2 regions of the Desulfosoma profundi genome follow, and region 2 is predicted to be linked to the other one. Evidence: riboswitches for the same ligand, from Rfam matches in the RefSeq annotation. Region 2 holds a riboswitch; the other holds the start of a gene.
What was found. Region 2 has a riboswitch for cobalamin ahead of ACZ5K9_RS05310 (precorrin-8X methylmutase). Riboswitches for the same ligand answer to the same signal wherever they lie in the genome.
Positions count from the first base shown of each region.

Region 1: another riboswitch for cobalamin. It lies ahead of ACZ5K9_RS02330 (hypothetical protein); the one in region 2 lies ahead of ACZ5K9_RS05310 (precorrin-8X methylmutase).

Region 1 covers NZ_AP042420.1:528,795-536,284, forward strand. Annotated here, with positions in the region: gene ACZ5K9_RS02305 (lysylphosphatidylglycerol synthase transmembrane domain-containing protein) at 1-306, shown strand, start outside; gene ACZ5K9_RS02310 (tetratricopeptide repeat protein) at 290-844, shown strand; gene ACZ5K9_RS02315 (hypothetical protein) at 805-1,299, opposite strand; gene ACZ5K9_RS02320 (4Fe-4S binding protein) at 1,439-2,224, shown strand; gene ACZ5K9_RS02325 (sirohydrochlorin cobaltochelatase) at 2,185-3,102, opposite strand; gene ACZ5K9_RS02330 (hypothetical protein) at 3,160-3,408, opposite strand; cobalamin riboswitch at 3,616-3,800, opposite strand; gene ACZ5K9_RS02335 (DUF4198 domain-containing protein) at 4,491-5,300, shown strand; gene ACZ5K9_RS02340 (DUF8180 domain-containing protein) at 5,449-5,676, shown strand; gene ACZ5K9_RS02345 (molybdopterin-containing oxidoreductase family protein) at 5,704-7,490, shown strand, end outside.
Region 2 covers NZ_AP042420.1:1,207,006-1,214,495, reverse strand. Annotated here, with positions in the region: gene ACZ5K9_RS05335 (ABC transporter substrate-binding protein) at 26-931, opposite strand; gene ACZ5K9_RS05330 (ABC transporter ATP-binding protein) at 1,525-2,331, opposite strand; gene ACZ5K9_RS05325 (FecCD family ABC transporter permease) at 2,328-3,461, opposite strand; gene ACZ5K9_RS05320 (hypothetical protein) at 3,466-3,672, opposite strand; gene ACZ5K9_RS05315 (SAM-dependent methyltransferase) at 3,669-4,196, opposite strand; gene ACZ5K9_RS05310 (precorrin-8X methylmutase) at 4,261-4,950, opposite strand; cobalamin riboswitch at 5,094-5,281, opposite strand; gene ACZ5K9_RS05305 (FAD-dependent oxidoreductase) at 5,621-7,363, opposite strand.

The DNA of each region.
Region 1 (7,490 bases), 680 kb from region 2:
TTCCAAGCCGTCCACTGCCCCATTTCTTTGCGGGAGCTTGCCGTTGGCTTTTCGGCGGGCATTTTTGCCGGACTGTTTTCCATTACGCCGGTTTCCCTGGGACTGATGGAAGGGTCCATGGCCGGCGCTTTCTATCTCCTTGGCAAGGACTATAACCAAGCCCTGCTGGCGGTCCTTTTGTACCGATTGGCCTACTACTGGTTGCCTTTGGCCGTCAGTTTCACTCTGAGCCGAGTGATGTTTCCGCATCTCCGGCTTGAGGCACCGGCGGGCACACAGGAGTCTTCAGGTGAAACCACCTCATGACCCTAATGACACGGGCCCGGATCGAGATCAGGTGATGCTCTGGATCCATCGGGGCGATCAGGCCTGCGGTCATCGCCATTTCATCAAGGCCATCCGTTATTACCAGCTGGCCCTGGATCTTGCGAGAGCAAGGGAATTCCATGACTTGCACGGCCGCCTGTGCCGGGATCTGGGCTATTTGTACCTGCATCATCATGCGACGGACAAAGCCCGGGAACTCCTCCAAGAAGGTCTCGAGGTCTGCGCCGATGACCTCGCCGTCCGTTTCGGCCTGTTGAGCAATCTGGTTTCTGTCTCGATGCTGGAAAACGATTACCGTCAGGGCCTGCTCAGATTGGAGCAAGCCTTGGAAGCCTTCGAAACGGCCTACCCGGAGATGCGCGGCGCGCCTTTCGATTTGATGGCTTCCTACACGTCGCTCTATAGGTTGCGTCGCAGCCTTCGCCGGATTGTGCTCTTGCTGGACGAAGGGATCAATCCGGATCGAATCCGCGTGATTTATCGCTTGGCGCCGCCGCCGTGGGATCCGAAAGGATGACCCTGCCACGCGTCTTTAAGCATTCGGAGAGGGTAAGCCAACACAGGCTGCCATCGTTTTCGGATCTGGAGCAAGCCGCCACGGTCATATAATTCTTGCAGACCGATCTCAGGCTGTTTTTGCCATTGGAGGAGAGGCGGGCCGAGAGATTCCACGGCGAGTGGGAACACCACTCCCGCCTCTTGGGGCACCAGCCGGCCCAATCCTTTGAAACGGTAAAGCTCTTCCACAGACCGTGCCCCGTCGAGAGGGCGGTAACACAAGCGGAATGAGCTCCACGGCAGCACGGGCCGCTCCAAAATGAGGCGCCCTTCCGGCCAGGTCCGGAATTGGACGAATGGAACGGGAATGAGCAAAAGAACCGCCAAGACGGTGGTGACCAGGATGTCCCATCGGCGCGCTCTGCGCTCTGCACTGGGGAACTCCGGTCCGGATTCTCTTGGGGCGCTCGTCATGGAATACCCCGCGTCGCGTGAAGAAAAAACCCTTGGATTTCCAGTCTCACCACGCGGCGCATTCTAAAGGCTTGACCCGTCGGCCGCAATCAGAGAAAAGATCCGTCTTCGAGTTCACATCCTCCTGCGAGGTCATTCCATGATTCACACGCTGCAGCACATCATCGAAAGCCAGATCCGACATCGGGTGGACCATCACGGCGGTCTTGCGTATTGGCGCCTTCCGGCCTGTGTGGGGATAGCGCACGTCCATGATCCCCTCTTTGGGAAATTACGGGAAGTGGTCGCACCGGATCACGCCCTGCCTCACGATCTGCTGCCTTCCGCCGCCTCGGTCATCGTGTTTTTTCTCCCTTTCCGCGAAGACCTCGCAAGGGAAAACCGGCGCGAATTTCCGTATGCCTCTCGATCTTGGGCCGAAGCCTACGTCGCCACAAACACTCTTATTTCGGAAATCTGCTCGGCCGTTCAAAAGCATCTGGCCGAGCAAGGCCATGAATGCGCCGTCACACCGGCGACGCACAATTTCGACGAGAAACGCCTCGTGAGCCGGTGGTCTCACAAGCATCTCGGCTATATCGCCGGCCTCGGCACATTCGGCCTCCATCATCAGCTCATCACGGCGCAGGGTTCTTGCGGGCGTCTCGGAAGCCTGGTCACCTCAAAACCCATGGAACCGACGCCTCGCCCTGGAGAGGAACACTGTCTGGCCAAACGCGGCCATGCCTGCATGGCGTGTATCCACCGGTGCACCTATGGCGCCCTCACAATGGAGGGTTTCGATCGCCATCAGTGCTACGCTCAACTGTTGGCCACCGACCGCCACTTCACCGATCTGCCTCTTGTGGATGTGTGCGGCAAATGCGTGGCCGATGTCCCTTGCAGTTACGGGATTCCTAGGGCCTCTACTGCCGAGCGCAAGTGACGGATCCAGATGTCCACCACGGCCGGGATCTCCCCCATGCCGCGAAACACGGGGACCGCCGTCATCCCCTTGGCCTTGAGTTGTGACTTCCAACTGTCCGGATCTTCGCCCGCCATATCGTTTCGAGCATGATCCCCGGCAACCACCATGAAGGGCATCAAGTAGGCTTTCTTGACCCGTTTACTCTCAAGCACGGCGAGCACGTCCTCAAACCGGGGGAATCCATCCACAGTGGCCAGGAACATCTGTCTGTCATGCTTCTGGAAGTAGGCATCCATGGCGGTGTAGATGGCATCGGCCGGGTGATGCTCACTCCCGTGCCCCATAAAAATCACCGCGTCTTCGGGCCGACGCTCTCGGGGAACACTTTCCGCCATGGCCTGGACCACTTCCGTCATATCTTCAGCGGAAGAGAGCAACGGGCGAGCGAATGTCACTTTTTGGAAGCCTCCCACCATCTGCGCGAAAAGGCGACCGTTCGTGTATAAATCATGGAATTCGGCCCCGGGAATGACGTGCAAGGACAGGACCGCCACATGGGTGTAATTGTCTTCCATGAGCTTGGCCAAGGCGGTTTCCGGGGAGTCGATGGTTTTCCCTTGAGCGCGGAGTTTTGTGCGGATGATGGAAGACGTGTACGCCCAGCGCCTTTCCATGTGAGGAAAAGCCTCTCCAATGCGTTGATCGACAATGTCGTAGGCCTTTTGGGCTTCGGGCACACTAGTTCCGAACGCTACCACAAGAATGGCCGGTTTGGGCCCACGCGTCGGTGCATGCTTTGCCATCGCCTGTTTTCCCCCCAAGGTTCCGAAAAAGAGAATGACGACCCCCAAGAGACCGAGAAGAACGTATCGCTTATTCTCGAAACGCCGCACCATAAACGATTCCTCCCTGTGATTGGAAGACAAAGCCGAGCTCGCAGAACATCTCCCGTTTCAGCCACAAATGCGTAGGGGGGGTCCGAGAAGGGTCATGCCTTGCTCGCTGTCCACCCGCGCTCGCACACAAAGGATTTCCTGCATGCCCCGGGTGAGCATCCTCCACCAGTTTTCGGCGACCTCGAATTCGCTTCGGGCGACACCCACAGCATGAGCGCCGAAGCGATCCATGCAGGCATAAGCGCCCCAACTGTCTTCCTGCAATTCTCCACCGCCGGTCACATAGACAATCAGACCTCTTTTCATGATGATCCTCCGGTTTAGGGGCACCCGGGAACACGGCTCGGTGCTCCCGGGCGGTTAAAGGGTGAAAGGAACGATGAGGAGGGTGGTGCCGGGAAAAGAGTGGGCCGCCCTTTTCCCAAAAAAAAATCCTTGGAGCCGCCGGCTCCAAGGATTGCACCCAGTTTCACTTCGTCCTCGCGGTGGAAACGTCTCGGCATTCACCGTGCCGCGTTTCCCAACGGTCAGGCAGGTCTTCTGGCTTACGGATCCTCCGGTGGCCTGTACCTTCCCAGCGACTTTGGGTCACCAGTGGCTTCTTCTCAGGCACCGTCCCCGTTCACAGCGGCGGGACCGCTCCCGATTTACACGGGATTCCCTTTTAAGCAGCAAGCACCTGACCGCTCAAAGTAAAATTTCACTCTTCCGCTAGCGCGGAAGACCAGATCTTGTCAAGAGAAAACTTTTTCTCCCTCTTAAGCCTTTCGTCTGAGAGATGGTGTCGTGCAGGGCGCCGCGCCCTATGGACAGGGATCTTTCCCCGAAAGCTTCGGGGGCCGCCGCACACGCCGCATTCTCTTTTTCTAGGCACCGACGTTCCCCAAAACGGTCCCGTACCCTCCGCACGGCAGCGGCCATCCCGCTCATGGCTCCTCAACGGCTTTGCCCACGACCATCTCCACCCCATCCGCTCGATCCTCAACTTCCATCACAATACCGCCGTGGTGGGCGATGACGCGTTCCATTTTCGGTTTTTGTTCGGTGGTGAGACGAATTCGAAACCGTTGTCCTGGACGTAAAAAGCGCAGACGTAAACTTACGTCGAGAAATCCTGCTCAACAATCGTCCCGGTAATCGGCTACGGAGCCGTCATCCCAGGGAGGTTCTTTCCTGGAGCGGTTCTGGTTCATGAAATTCCCATCTCGCCTTGACACAGCTCGTGTTTTCCTTCACATTAGCCGGGCAAGGGAAAGTCGAAGCTTTCCGATCGAAGGCCCAAATCCGAAGGGCTCACGGCCCCTCAGCCCAATCCTCGGTCACGAAGACCTCATGAAAAATCCCCTGAACGTTATCGTACGAGAATTGACAGATTAGAGGAGGTTGCCATGAGACACCAGGTTTTCATTCAGGTCTTCGTCACCAGCATCCTTTGCGCGCTCCTTTGCGCCCACCCCGCCGTGGCCCATTTCGGCCTCATCCTCCCCTCCGACGACATCGTCACGTCGGAAGATCCGAAGACCCTGACCGTTCAGGCTAAATTCCTGCACCCCATGGAAGGCCAATACATGGAGATGGAAAAGCCCAAACGGTTCGGTTTTGTTCACAAGGGCCGGAAAACGGACCTTACGCCATCCCTGCAGCCCCGTAAAGGACGATCTGCCGATCAGGATCGCGAGTTGACCTACTGGGAAGCCAGTTACAAGATCCAAAAACCCGGCGACTACGTCTTCTTCCTCGAGCCGGCCCCGTATTGGGAGCCGGCGGAAGACAAGTTTATTGTGCATTACACGAAAGTCTGCGTCCAGGCATTGGGGTTGGAAGAAGGCTGGGACACGCCTGTCGGGCTGGAAACGGAAATCGTGCCGCTGACGAGGCCGTACGGATTGTGGACGGGGAATGTTTTTACCGGGCGCGTGCTTCTTAAGGGGAAACCCGTCCCGTATGCCGAAGTGGAAGTAGAATACCTCAATGAATCGCCCGATAATCCATCCAAGGTGGCCGCCCCTTCCGATCCGTACGTGACTCAGGTGGTCAAAGCCGATGGAAACGGCGTCTTCACCTATGCCATGCCTCGGGCCGGCTGGTGGGGCTTTGCGGCCCTCAGTGAAGCCTCTTGGAAGCTGAAGAAAAATGGAACGCCGAAGCCTGTGGAAATCGGTGGCGTTATCTGGGTGCACACCACCGACATGAAGTGATCCCCACACATGGGAGAATAACATGGGCCGACACCACCACGATCCCCCGAACCATCACGCCCGTCATGATGACCATCCGCATCACGGCCACGGCCATCATCACGGTCATGATCATGGACCACACTCGCCTCCTCGAGGGGAAGCTCCTATGGAGGAGCCTCCCGCTCCGGTCCTCTCCACGAAGGACAAGCTGGCTAAGATCCTTGACCACTGGATCCATCACAATAAGGACCACGAGGTGTCGTATCGCCAGTGGGCGCAGAGGGCCCGATCTGAAGGCTTCCTGGAAGTGGCCGAAGCGTTGGAAACCGTCGCACAACGATCCGCGGAATTGAATGACCTGCTGGAGCACGCAAGGCAACACCTTCCCTCGTGACCCCGGACACTACCGAGGAGGATTCCCATGGCGCAGGAATGGTTCCGGACGCATTGTGCTCGTTTCGATCATGGTGGCTGTGGCTTGCGAGTTCGCGTTACAAACGGCCGCGTCGATGAGGTGACCCCCGATCCCGAGGATCCTTTCAGCCACGGGTGGCACTGCCGAAAAGGATTGGCGGCCAAGGATCGACTGGAAAGCCCGCTGAGAATCACCCGACCGCTGCGGCGCAACGGCCCCCGAGGCTCCGGCCGGTGGGAGCCCGTGAGTTGGGACGAAGCACTGGATTTGCTGGCTCAGAGTTTCACTCATGCCTTGCGCCTGTCCGGTCCGGAAAGCCTCGCCTTCGCTCAAGGAGCCCCTAAGGGCCCGGAGTTTTTTCTGCTCCTACGTCTGGCCAACTTACTCCGGTGTCCCAACGTGGCCGGCAGTCAGCATGTGTGCCACATGCCCCGGGAACAGATGGCTTTGGTCACCTGTGGTTTTTTCCCGGTGGCCGATTTTCATGGCCCGTCCCGGTGTGTCCTCCTTTGGGGAAGCAATCCTCTCGCCACCAACGAGGAAGGGGTCTTAGGGGGGCACCTGCATGAATGCTTGAAACAGGGAGCGAAGCTCGTCGTTGTGGACCCTTTGCGCACGTCCCTTGCCGAAAAGGCGGACATCTGGCTGCAAATCCGCCCCGGCACCGACGATCTTCTCGCCATGGGCTTTATGCACGTCATTTTGGAAGAAGGGCTCTACGATCGCGAATTTGTGGAACAGTGGACGGTCGGCTTTGATGACCTTCGGCAAGCCGCACGGGCCTACCCGCCGCACCGTGTGGCGCAAGGATGCTGGGTGGACGAGGAGAAAATCACGGCGGCGGCTCGGCTCTACGCCCAGAGCCGCCCCGCGTGCCTCCAGTGGGGTAACGCCCTGGAACATACGCCCAACAGTGCGGATACCTGCCGAGCCTTGGTGCACCTCATGGCCGTGACCGGAAACCTTGAAGTCCCGGGGGGCAACGTCCGAGCCGACATGCCTCGGCTCATGGCCCTCAAGGACATGATCGCACTGGACGACTTTCCCGACCGGCCGAAGAAACTTCTCAATCATCATCACAAAATCATTCCACGATTGATTTCCGTTCCCAGCTGGATGGTGGTGCGCTCAATCCTGCAGCAATCCCCCTACCCGATCCGCTGTCTGTATGTGCAGGGAACAAACCCGATGCTGAGCTATTCTGAGGCGCCGAGTGTTAGAAAAGCCCTAGAATCTTTGGATTTCTTGGCTGTGGCCGAACAGGTCATGACCCCGACGGCCGCTTTGGCCGACCTGGTGCTCCCCGTGGCGCTCCCCATGGAATACGACGACATCGGCCATTACGGGTTGCCGCACGGATTCGTCACGGCACGTCCCAAGGTCGTGGATCCTCCCGAAGAATGCCGGTCGGACCTATGGATTCTCAACGAATGGGGAAAACGCATGGGATTGGGCGAGCGATTCTGGCAAGACCCGGGAGAAATCCTCGAGGCCATCTTGGCGCCTTCGGGACTGTCCTACCAAGAGTTCTGCCGAAAAGGCGTGCTCTTCGGGCCAAAACGCTTCCGGACCTACCTCGACAACGGGTTCAAGACACCTTCCGGCAAGGTGGAGCTGCGCTCCTCTCTTTTGGAAAAATGGGGCTTTCGTCCGATACCCTTGGCCGAAGATCCGGCTCCTTTGCCGGATGACTTCCCACTGCTGTTGACCAGTCGCAAACCCAAGCATTTCTTTCATTCGGCGTATCGGCACGTCCAAAAGCTTCGGAAAAAGCATCCCGAACCCGTCGTCTG
Region 2 (7,490 bases):
CACCCCATCTTCCCGTGGGATGGGCTCATGGGAAAAGGGACGGGTAAAGCCGCCGGGCGAGATCTTCTGCGGCCTCCACAGCCCGAGGTCCCGGTCGGGAATAAAGGGCTTCTTCCACCATGAACACCTGTCCGGATCGTACCGCCCGGAGCGCCTCGAAATGGGGACGGTGGTGAGGGGGAACCGGCTGGGGATTCATGGGGCCTTTCTGGACAATATAGACGTCCGGGTCCATGGCGAGGAGGTTTTCCACCGACGTTTGGACGATGGCTTCCGGCAAGGAGACGGCGTTCACGGCACCGACGGCGTCCATGAGCGCCTGCGGCATGCCGCCGAGACCGGCCACGGCCAGAGGTTCCGCCCGGATTTCAAAAACGAGCCTGGGCCGATAGGAAGCCTGCCGACAGTGGGACCGAAGGGCATCCAGGCGCCGGCGTAAGGCATCGACGCGGGTGCGGGCCTCTTCGGTTCGGCCGGTGAGGGTCCCGAGCCGTTCCATGGCGGAAAAGATGCCCTCGAAATCCTTGGGAGCAAAAATGACCACGGGAATCCCGGCATCCGCCAATCGAGCCGTTTCCGGAGTGGCGCTTCGACGGCTGGCGCTTTGCACGACCAGATCTGGTTTCAGGCCGATAATCATTTCCACATTGGGGCGCATGTGGGTCCCGACGGCAGGCAACTGCTGGATTTCCGGCGGGTAGATGTCGGCATGCGTGCGCGCGGCGACGACCGGCCCGGCGCCGATGGCGTAGAGCATTTCCGCGAACGCCCCGTAAAGCGGCACCACTCGTCGGGCCGGTGCCTCAAGCCGGACGGTTTGGCCCATGTCGTCGATGACTTGGATGATGGTCTTATCGGATGCTGACGATTTTCCAGAAAGGATGAAAATCGCGAGCCCAATGACCCATAGGGCATGTTTTCGTTGGATCATGGCCGAACACCTCCGTCTGGAAAGCGCGGATGCCGGATGGTCCGACATCCTTTGCCGACCCGCCTGGAACTTGTGAACCCCCTGAGTCGGAGAGATCGAGTCGATCGGGAAAGCTGCATTGCCGCAGAGATCACCGTGGACTTCAGCGTCTTCCATGGGAGGGGGGACTCCGGGGGACGGTGTGACCGGGCAGCGGCATCCGTTGTGCCAGTGAAGTTTGTGTCCCATTTTCAACCAGCGGGTCCGTGGATCCGGGTGTCTGAAGGTCAGCCCATGCGGTCTCGTTCCCCGGGATCAGGTTGACCATCGTACCAAACCACCTCCGCGTGCGTCTTGTCCTTATGGGGGCCCGCCGCTCTGGGCGCGGCCGTGATCCAAGGGACCGGACCCATTCCGGGCAAGCCCAGGGGCCTGCCCCTCCATTGCCCTTGACTGAGGGGTGGCACCCCTTCAAGACCATGCACGGCACACCGTGTCCCGGTGGCCGGGATTGCCCGGATTCCCGCGACTTTTGTCGGTACCCTGGGGCTGTGACCTTCGTGCTCACCGATAACCGACGGAGAGGCTCCGGTCCAGGTGGAGCGGCCCCAGGATCATCGTATCGCTCGGGCGGTTTCCAGAGGTTCCTTTGCGGGAAAATAAACCTGGCGCACCCCATGGTGGCCAGGCACGTCATAAACGACGGCCGAGGTGTCATAGACGGCTTCCAGAATCTTGGGATCGAGAACGTCGCCGGTGGGTCCGTCCGCGACAAGGCGTCCGTGTTTGATAAAGACAAGGCGTCGGCAATAGACGGCGGCCGTATTGATGTCGTGGAGCACGGCGACGATCGTCCGCCCTTCTTTTTCATGCAACGTTTTGAACACATGAAAAATATGGAGCTTGCGGTGGACATCCAGGGCCGAGACGGCTTCGTCCAGGAGGAGGATGGGCGTGTCCTGAGCGAGGGCTTTGGCGACAAAGACCCTCTGGCGCTCCCCGCCGCTGACCATGGTGATCGGCCGCTCGGCCAAGTGCACGGTATCCGTCCACTCCATGGCCCGACGGATCGCCGCGGCATCTTCAGGGGTTTCTTCGCCGCCGCGCTTCTGGTGCGGGTATCTTCCCATGGCCACCACATCCCGGCACGAGAAAGCATAGGGCACGTGGACATCTTGAGGGACGACAGCCAGGCGCCGGGCTCTTTCCCGATGGGGCAGGGTTTCCAAAGGGCGGCCGTCCACGCGGATGCGCCCCGACGACACGGGCAGGACGCCGCTCAGGGCCAGGATCAGAGTGGTTTTCCCGGATCCATTGGGCCCCAAGATGCCGACAAATTCCCCCGACCCAATCGTCACGTCAATATCGTGAAGAACCTTTCGATCCGGATAGCCGCAATGGACGTGTTCGATCTGGATCACAGAGCGACAGCCTTTTTTTTGTGCACCAGAAGGTAGGCGAAAAAGGGTGCCCCGAGGATGGCCGTCACGACCCCAAGGGGGATTTCCCGCCCGCCGGAAAGTATCGTTCGGGCGAGGGTGTCCGAGATCAGCGTGAGCAGGGCGCCGAGGATCATGGAGGCGGGCAGGAGGTGCCTATGGGCGGGCCCGAGACACAGGCGGGCCACATGGGGCACCACCAACCCGACGAATCCCACGACACCGCTGACGGCCACAGCGGCGGCCGCCACCAGGGAAGCCGCCGCCAGAAGACGTCGACGCACGGTTTCCGTGGCCACCCCGCTTTGAAAAGCCACGGCGTCTCCAAGGGCCAAAAGGTCCAATTCCCGGGCGTACACAAAAATGATCCAGGAGCCGACGAGCAGATACGGGGTCACGGCGAGCACATGACGCCAGCTCCGCCCTGCCAGGCTGCCCATGATCCAAAACACGATGGTCGAGAGGGATTCTTCGTGAAGGCTCTTGAGCAGGCTGATGCAGGCCGACAGGAATGTGGAGACAATGATCCCGCCGAGAACCAAGGTGGTGGGATGGATCTTGCCCTGAAGTCGGCCCAGGAGCATCACCACGCTCAGGGCCCCGACGGCACCCCCGAAGGCCGCCACCGGCAGCAGACTCATGCCCGCCAGCTTCCAGGACGCCCACCCGAAGAGGATGGTCACCGACGCCCCGAAAGCCGCCCCGGTGGAGACGCCCAAGGTGAAAGGGTCGGCCAGGGGATTGAGCAGAATGCCCTGATAGACGGTGCCGGAAAGCGCCAAGGCGGCCCCCACGACCATGGCCAGGACCACTCGGGCCAACCGGAGGTGGACGAGGATGTATTGGGCCGTGGCGGCATCTGCAGTTCCGGGGTTGGGGGAAGACGAAGAAAGCAAAGGGCTGACGGCGCGCCACAGGGCACCGGCGTCTATGGGAAAGGGTCCCACGCTGACGCAGAAGACGGAAATGGTCGGAAGAACACAGAACACCGCGGCCCAGAAGAAACGCCGCCTCCGCCGCTGCCTCTGGGACAGGGGCGGAACAGAAGCGGCGAGGCCCGGATCGCGGGGCATGGAAAGATCCGCCGTGGGGTGCGCTTGTGCGGGGGCCACCGGACTATTCCCCATGGGCTGCCGTCGACCGGCCGGGTTTCTTGACGATGAGAAGGGACAAGTAGTGGGGGGAAAGGTTCTGTAACGCGTGGAAGTCCCTGACCACCACCTGGCCCTCCAAGCCGCATCGGCTCACAAAGCACACGGAATCTTCCAATCCCAGATTCCGGATCTGCTGGAGGATTTGAGGGAACTGCTTATAGGTTTTCATGAGGACCACGTTGTCGGAGAATGGAAGGACCTCGGGGAGCCGTTCCCCCCCTTGGCCCCGGAGATGACCGTCAGGGTTTCTTCGGCCTCCGCCAAAGCGACCCCGGCGCAGGCCGCCGCCGCCTGGTAGGATGTGATCCCCGGGACGATCTCCACGGGGACCGAGAGCAGACGATGACGAATCTTTCGCAAAAGATAAATGAATGTGCTGAACGTCATCGGATCGCCCAAGGTCAGGAAAGCCACGTTCACGCCCGCAATGAGCCGTGCCGCCACCGTGTCGCAATTGGTCCGCCAGGCCTCTTCCAGGCGGTTCTTGTTGAAGGTCATGGGAAAATCCAAGAAATCCACGGGGACGCCTTCGGGAAGATGCTCCCGGACGATCTCCAGGGCCAGGCTGTAATCGTTGGATGACGACGACGCGGCAAACACATGTCCGACACGGCCGAGGACTTTCACTGCCTTGAGGGTGAGCAAGTCCGGGTCTCCGGGACCCACACCGATGCCGTAAAGAGTTCCCAGCATGGGGATCTTCCTTTCTCGTTAAAGCTGACGCCGGAAATGGCCGGCCTGCCGGAAGACTGACCGTTCACGATCGCTCATTTTCATGACGGCCTGAACCACGGGCCAATTCCAAGAGAGCATGGAGGATGGCCACGGCCACAGGGCTTCCCCCTTTGCGGCCGAGCACGGTGATGGACGGCACCTCCCGGCATTGCCACAAGGCCTGCTTCGCCGTATCCGCCTGCACAAAGCCCACGGGGACGCCGACGACCAACGCCGGGCGGATGTCCTCCTGCGCAATGAGGCGGAGGGTTTCCAACAGGGCCGTCGGGGCGTTTCCGATGGCCACGACGGCTCCATGGAGTTGTGGTCCAATGCGGCGAAAAGCGGCGGCGGAACGGGTAAGGCCGTCCTTTTCCGCCGCGCCTTGGGAGTCGGGGTCCGATGCCGGGACCTGGACGGCGTTGCCGAACCAGCCGAGTCGCGTTGCGGAGAGCCCCACGAGAATCATCCGCGTGTCCACAAAGATGGGAACCCCCCGCCGCACCGCGGCGCATCCCTCCTCGACCGCCCGTTCATGAATGCGGATAAGCTTCGCGAATTCAAAGTCCCCCGTTGTATGGATCACCCGGCGGACGATGGACCACTGATCCCCAGGAAAACTGTGCGGCCCCATTTCCGCATCGATGATGCGAAAACTTTCCTCTTCGATAGCCTTTCCCGCCGAAACGAGCGCAGCCGGCCCATCGTTCGGTTCTTCGTGTGCCCCCTTCATACGCCGCCGCTCCTGAGCAACAAAAAAATCCTTGGAACTTTCTCGTTCCAAGGATTGCACCCTGTTTCCTTCATCCCCATGTTCGCGTCAGGACCCATTCCACGAAGTCCATCCGCGGGGAGAGGCCTTTGCCATCGGCATCTCTTCCCTCATGGCGTCAGGCAGGTCTTCTGGCTCACGGATCATCCTCATGGCCGCCCTTCCCATCCCATGGTCATGGGACAGTGGGATTCTCGGCCTTCGTCCCCGTTCACAGCGGCGGGACCGCGACGGAATTCCACCGTCTTCCCTTTTGAACCCGCATTCGGGTACCTGACCCCTCCGTCTTGTCAGAGAACAATGCCTTGCCGCTCTTGTAGAGCAAAGCTGTGGGACCGTCAATAGTGGAACGGCACTCCCATGTCCTCAGCCCCAGCCACGGCGCGCTGAACCGTTTTCCGTGGGCCGCTTTCAAACGATGAGCCCTCGCCGACGCCCCTCGTCTCGGGCCATCCACATGCCCCCGGGGAAGATCGGACGCCGCATCCGGCCGGCCGGAGATGTCTTCGTCGGGCGCCCTGGACGCGGCGTCCTCACCCGTGACGCAGTCATCCCCCGTTTTTCCGGGGGTGCGGAAAGGTTTTCCCGAGACCGGGGGCCTGCTGTGGGACAGGGGTTCGCCGAGACAGGCTCAGCCGTCCTGATGTTCACGGTCTTCCAAACGAATCATCCCTGTCTTCTTGATGGCCGCGACCCCCCCTTGAACGTTCACCGCGTTCATGATCCCGGCCGCGCGCAACTGGAGCAACGCTTCGTAGGAGCGCACCCCGGAATTGCATACGACGAAGAGCCGCTTGTTTCTGGGGACGGCATCGAGCCTCTCGGTCAAGGTTTCCTGAGGGATGTTCAGCCAACGGTCTCCGAAGGCTTGAACAAAAGGTGCGGCGTTTCGGGGGCCGCGCACATCGAGGCAGACCACGTCCGGGCCGCCGTCCTGAAGAAAGCAGGTTTCGAAATCGTCGGGGTCCGCCGTCACGTTGTAGCCGTCCAGGATGTTTTCCGCGGTGTTTCCCAAGGCGTTCACAATGTCCATAGCTGCGGCGAAGGGAGGCGTGTAGGCGACTTCGAGGTTGGACAAATCCTCGACCGTTCCGCGACGGGCCAAAAGAGCCGCCACGGCGTTGATGCGGCCGACGAGCGCGTCGCCGTTTCGGCTGACCCCCTGGATGCCGAGAATCCTCCGAGTCTTACGGTCCACCACGAGGGCCAAGGTCATGAGATCTTGGGTCGGATAGAAGTGCGCCCGGTCGGCTTGAATGACCAAAGCCTGGATCGCATCGTAGCCCTCCTCTGTGGCGGTCTTTCGGGAAATGCCCGCCGTCGCCACCGCCAGATCAAAAATCTTGACGGCAAAAGAGCCGACAGAGCCTTCGAACCGCGCACAACCGCCGGCGATGTTCGTCCCGATGATGCGCCCTTGGCGGTTGGCCAGGGACCCTTGGGGGAAGTGAAAAGGCTTGCCCGTCACCAGGTGCATGACTTCGATGCAGTCACCCCCGGCGTAAATGCATGGATCGGAGGTCTGGAGGCGCTGATTGACCACGATGGCGCCTCGGCTGGAGACGAGCAAGCCGGCTTGCCGGGCCAACGCGCTGTTGGGTCGGACGCCGACAGCCGTGATGACGATGTCCGCTTCCAATTCCCTTTGAGTCGTCCGGACCGTGAGGGTGTCCCCGTTCCCGTCGGCCGCCACCTCCCGGACCGTCTCCCCCGTGTAGACGGACACCCCGCGTTCTTCCAGATGTTGAGACACCATGCGGGCGAGCACGGGATCGAGCACACCGGGAAGGACATGCGGGGCGATTTCCACCATGGCGGTCTCGACGCCCCACATGTCCGTCAAAGCCTCGGCCATTTCGCACCCAATGGCCCCCGCTCCGATGATCACCGCACGGCCGATGGCCCCTTTGCTCAGCATCTCTTTGATGGCCGCCGCATCGTGGAGATTGGACACCCGCATGACCCGAGGATGATCGGCTCCGGGAATGGGCAGCCTGTGGGGAAGGCTCCCTGTGGCCAATACGAGGTCATCGTATGGCAGTTCCTCCTCGGTGTTGGATTCCAGACGATTCACCCGCAGCGTTTTCCGTTCCCGGTCAATGGCCACCGCCCGGGTTCGCGTCATGACCCGCACCCCCTTGGCTTTTTCAAAGAATTCAGGAGTGCGCAACATGTGGAAACTGGTGCTCATCAGCGCGGACAGATCGCTCACGTCGCCGGAAATGTAATAGGGGATCCCGCACCCGCCATAGGAAATGTATTGGTCCTGATCCACCATCACCACGTCGAAATCTGGGCGGAGTCGCTTGATGCGGCAGGCCGTTTTGGGTCCCAGAGCCACCGCCCCGACGATGACCACGCGTCGTGTCGCCATAAATCCCCGTCTCCTTTTCGTCACTGATTGCCAAAACCGCGAACGGCCCCACAGTCTGGACACGTCCACGTGATGCCGTTACAGGTCATTCCCCAAAAATTTTCTTCCATACAATCGTTGCAGATCA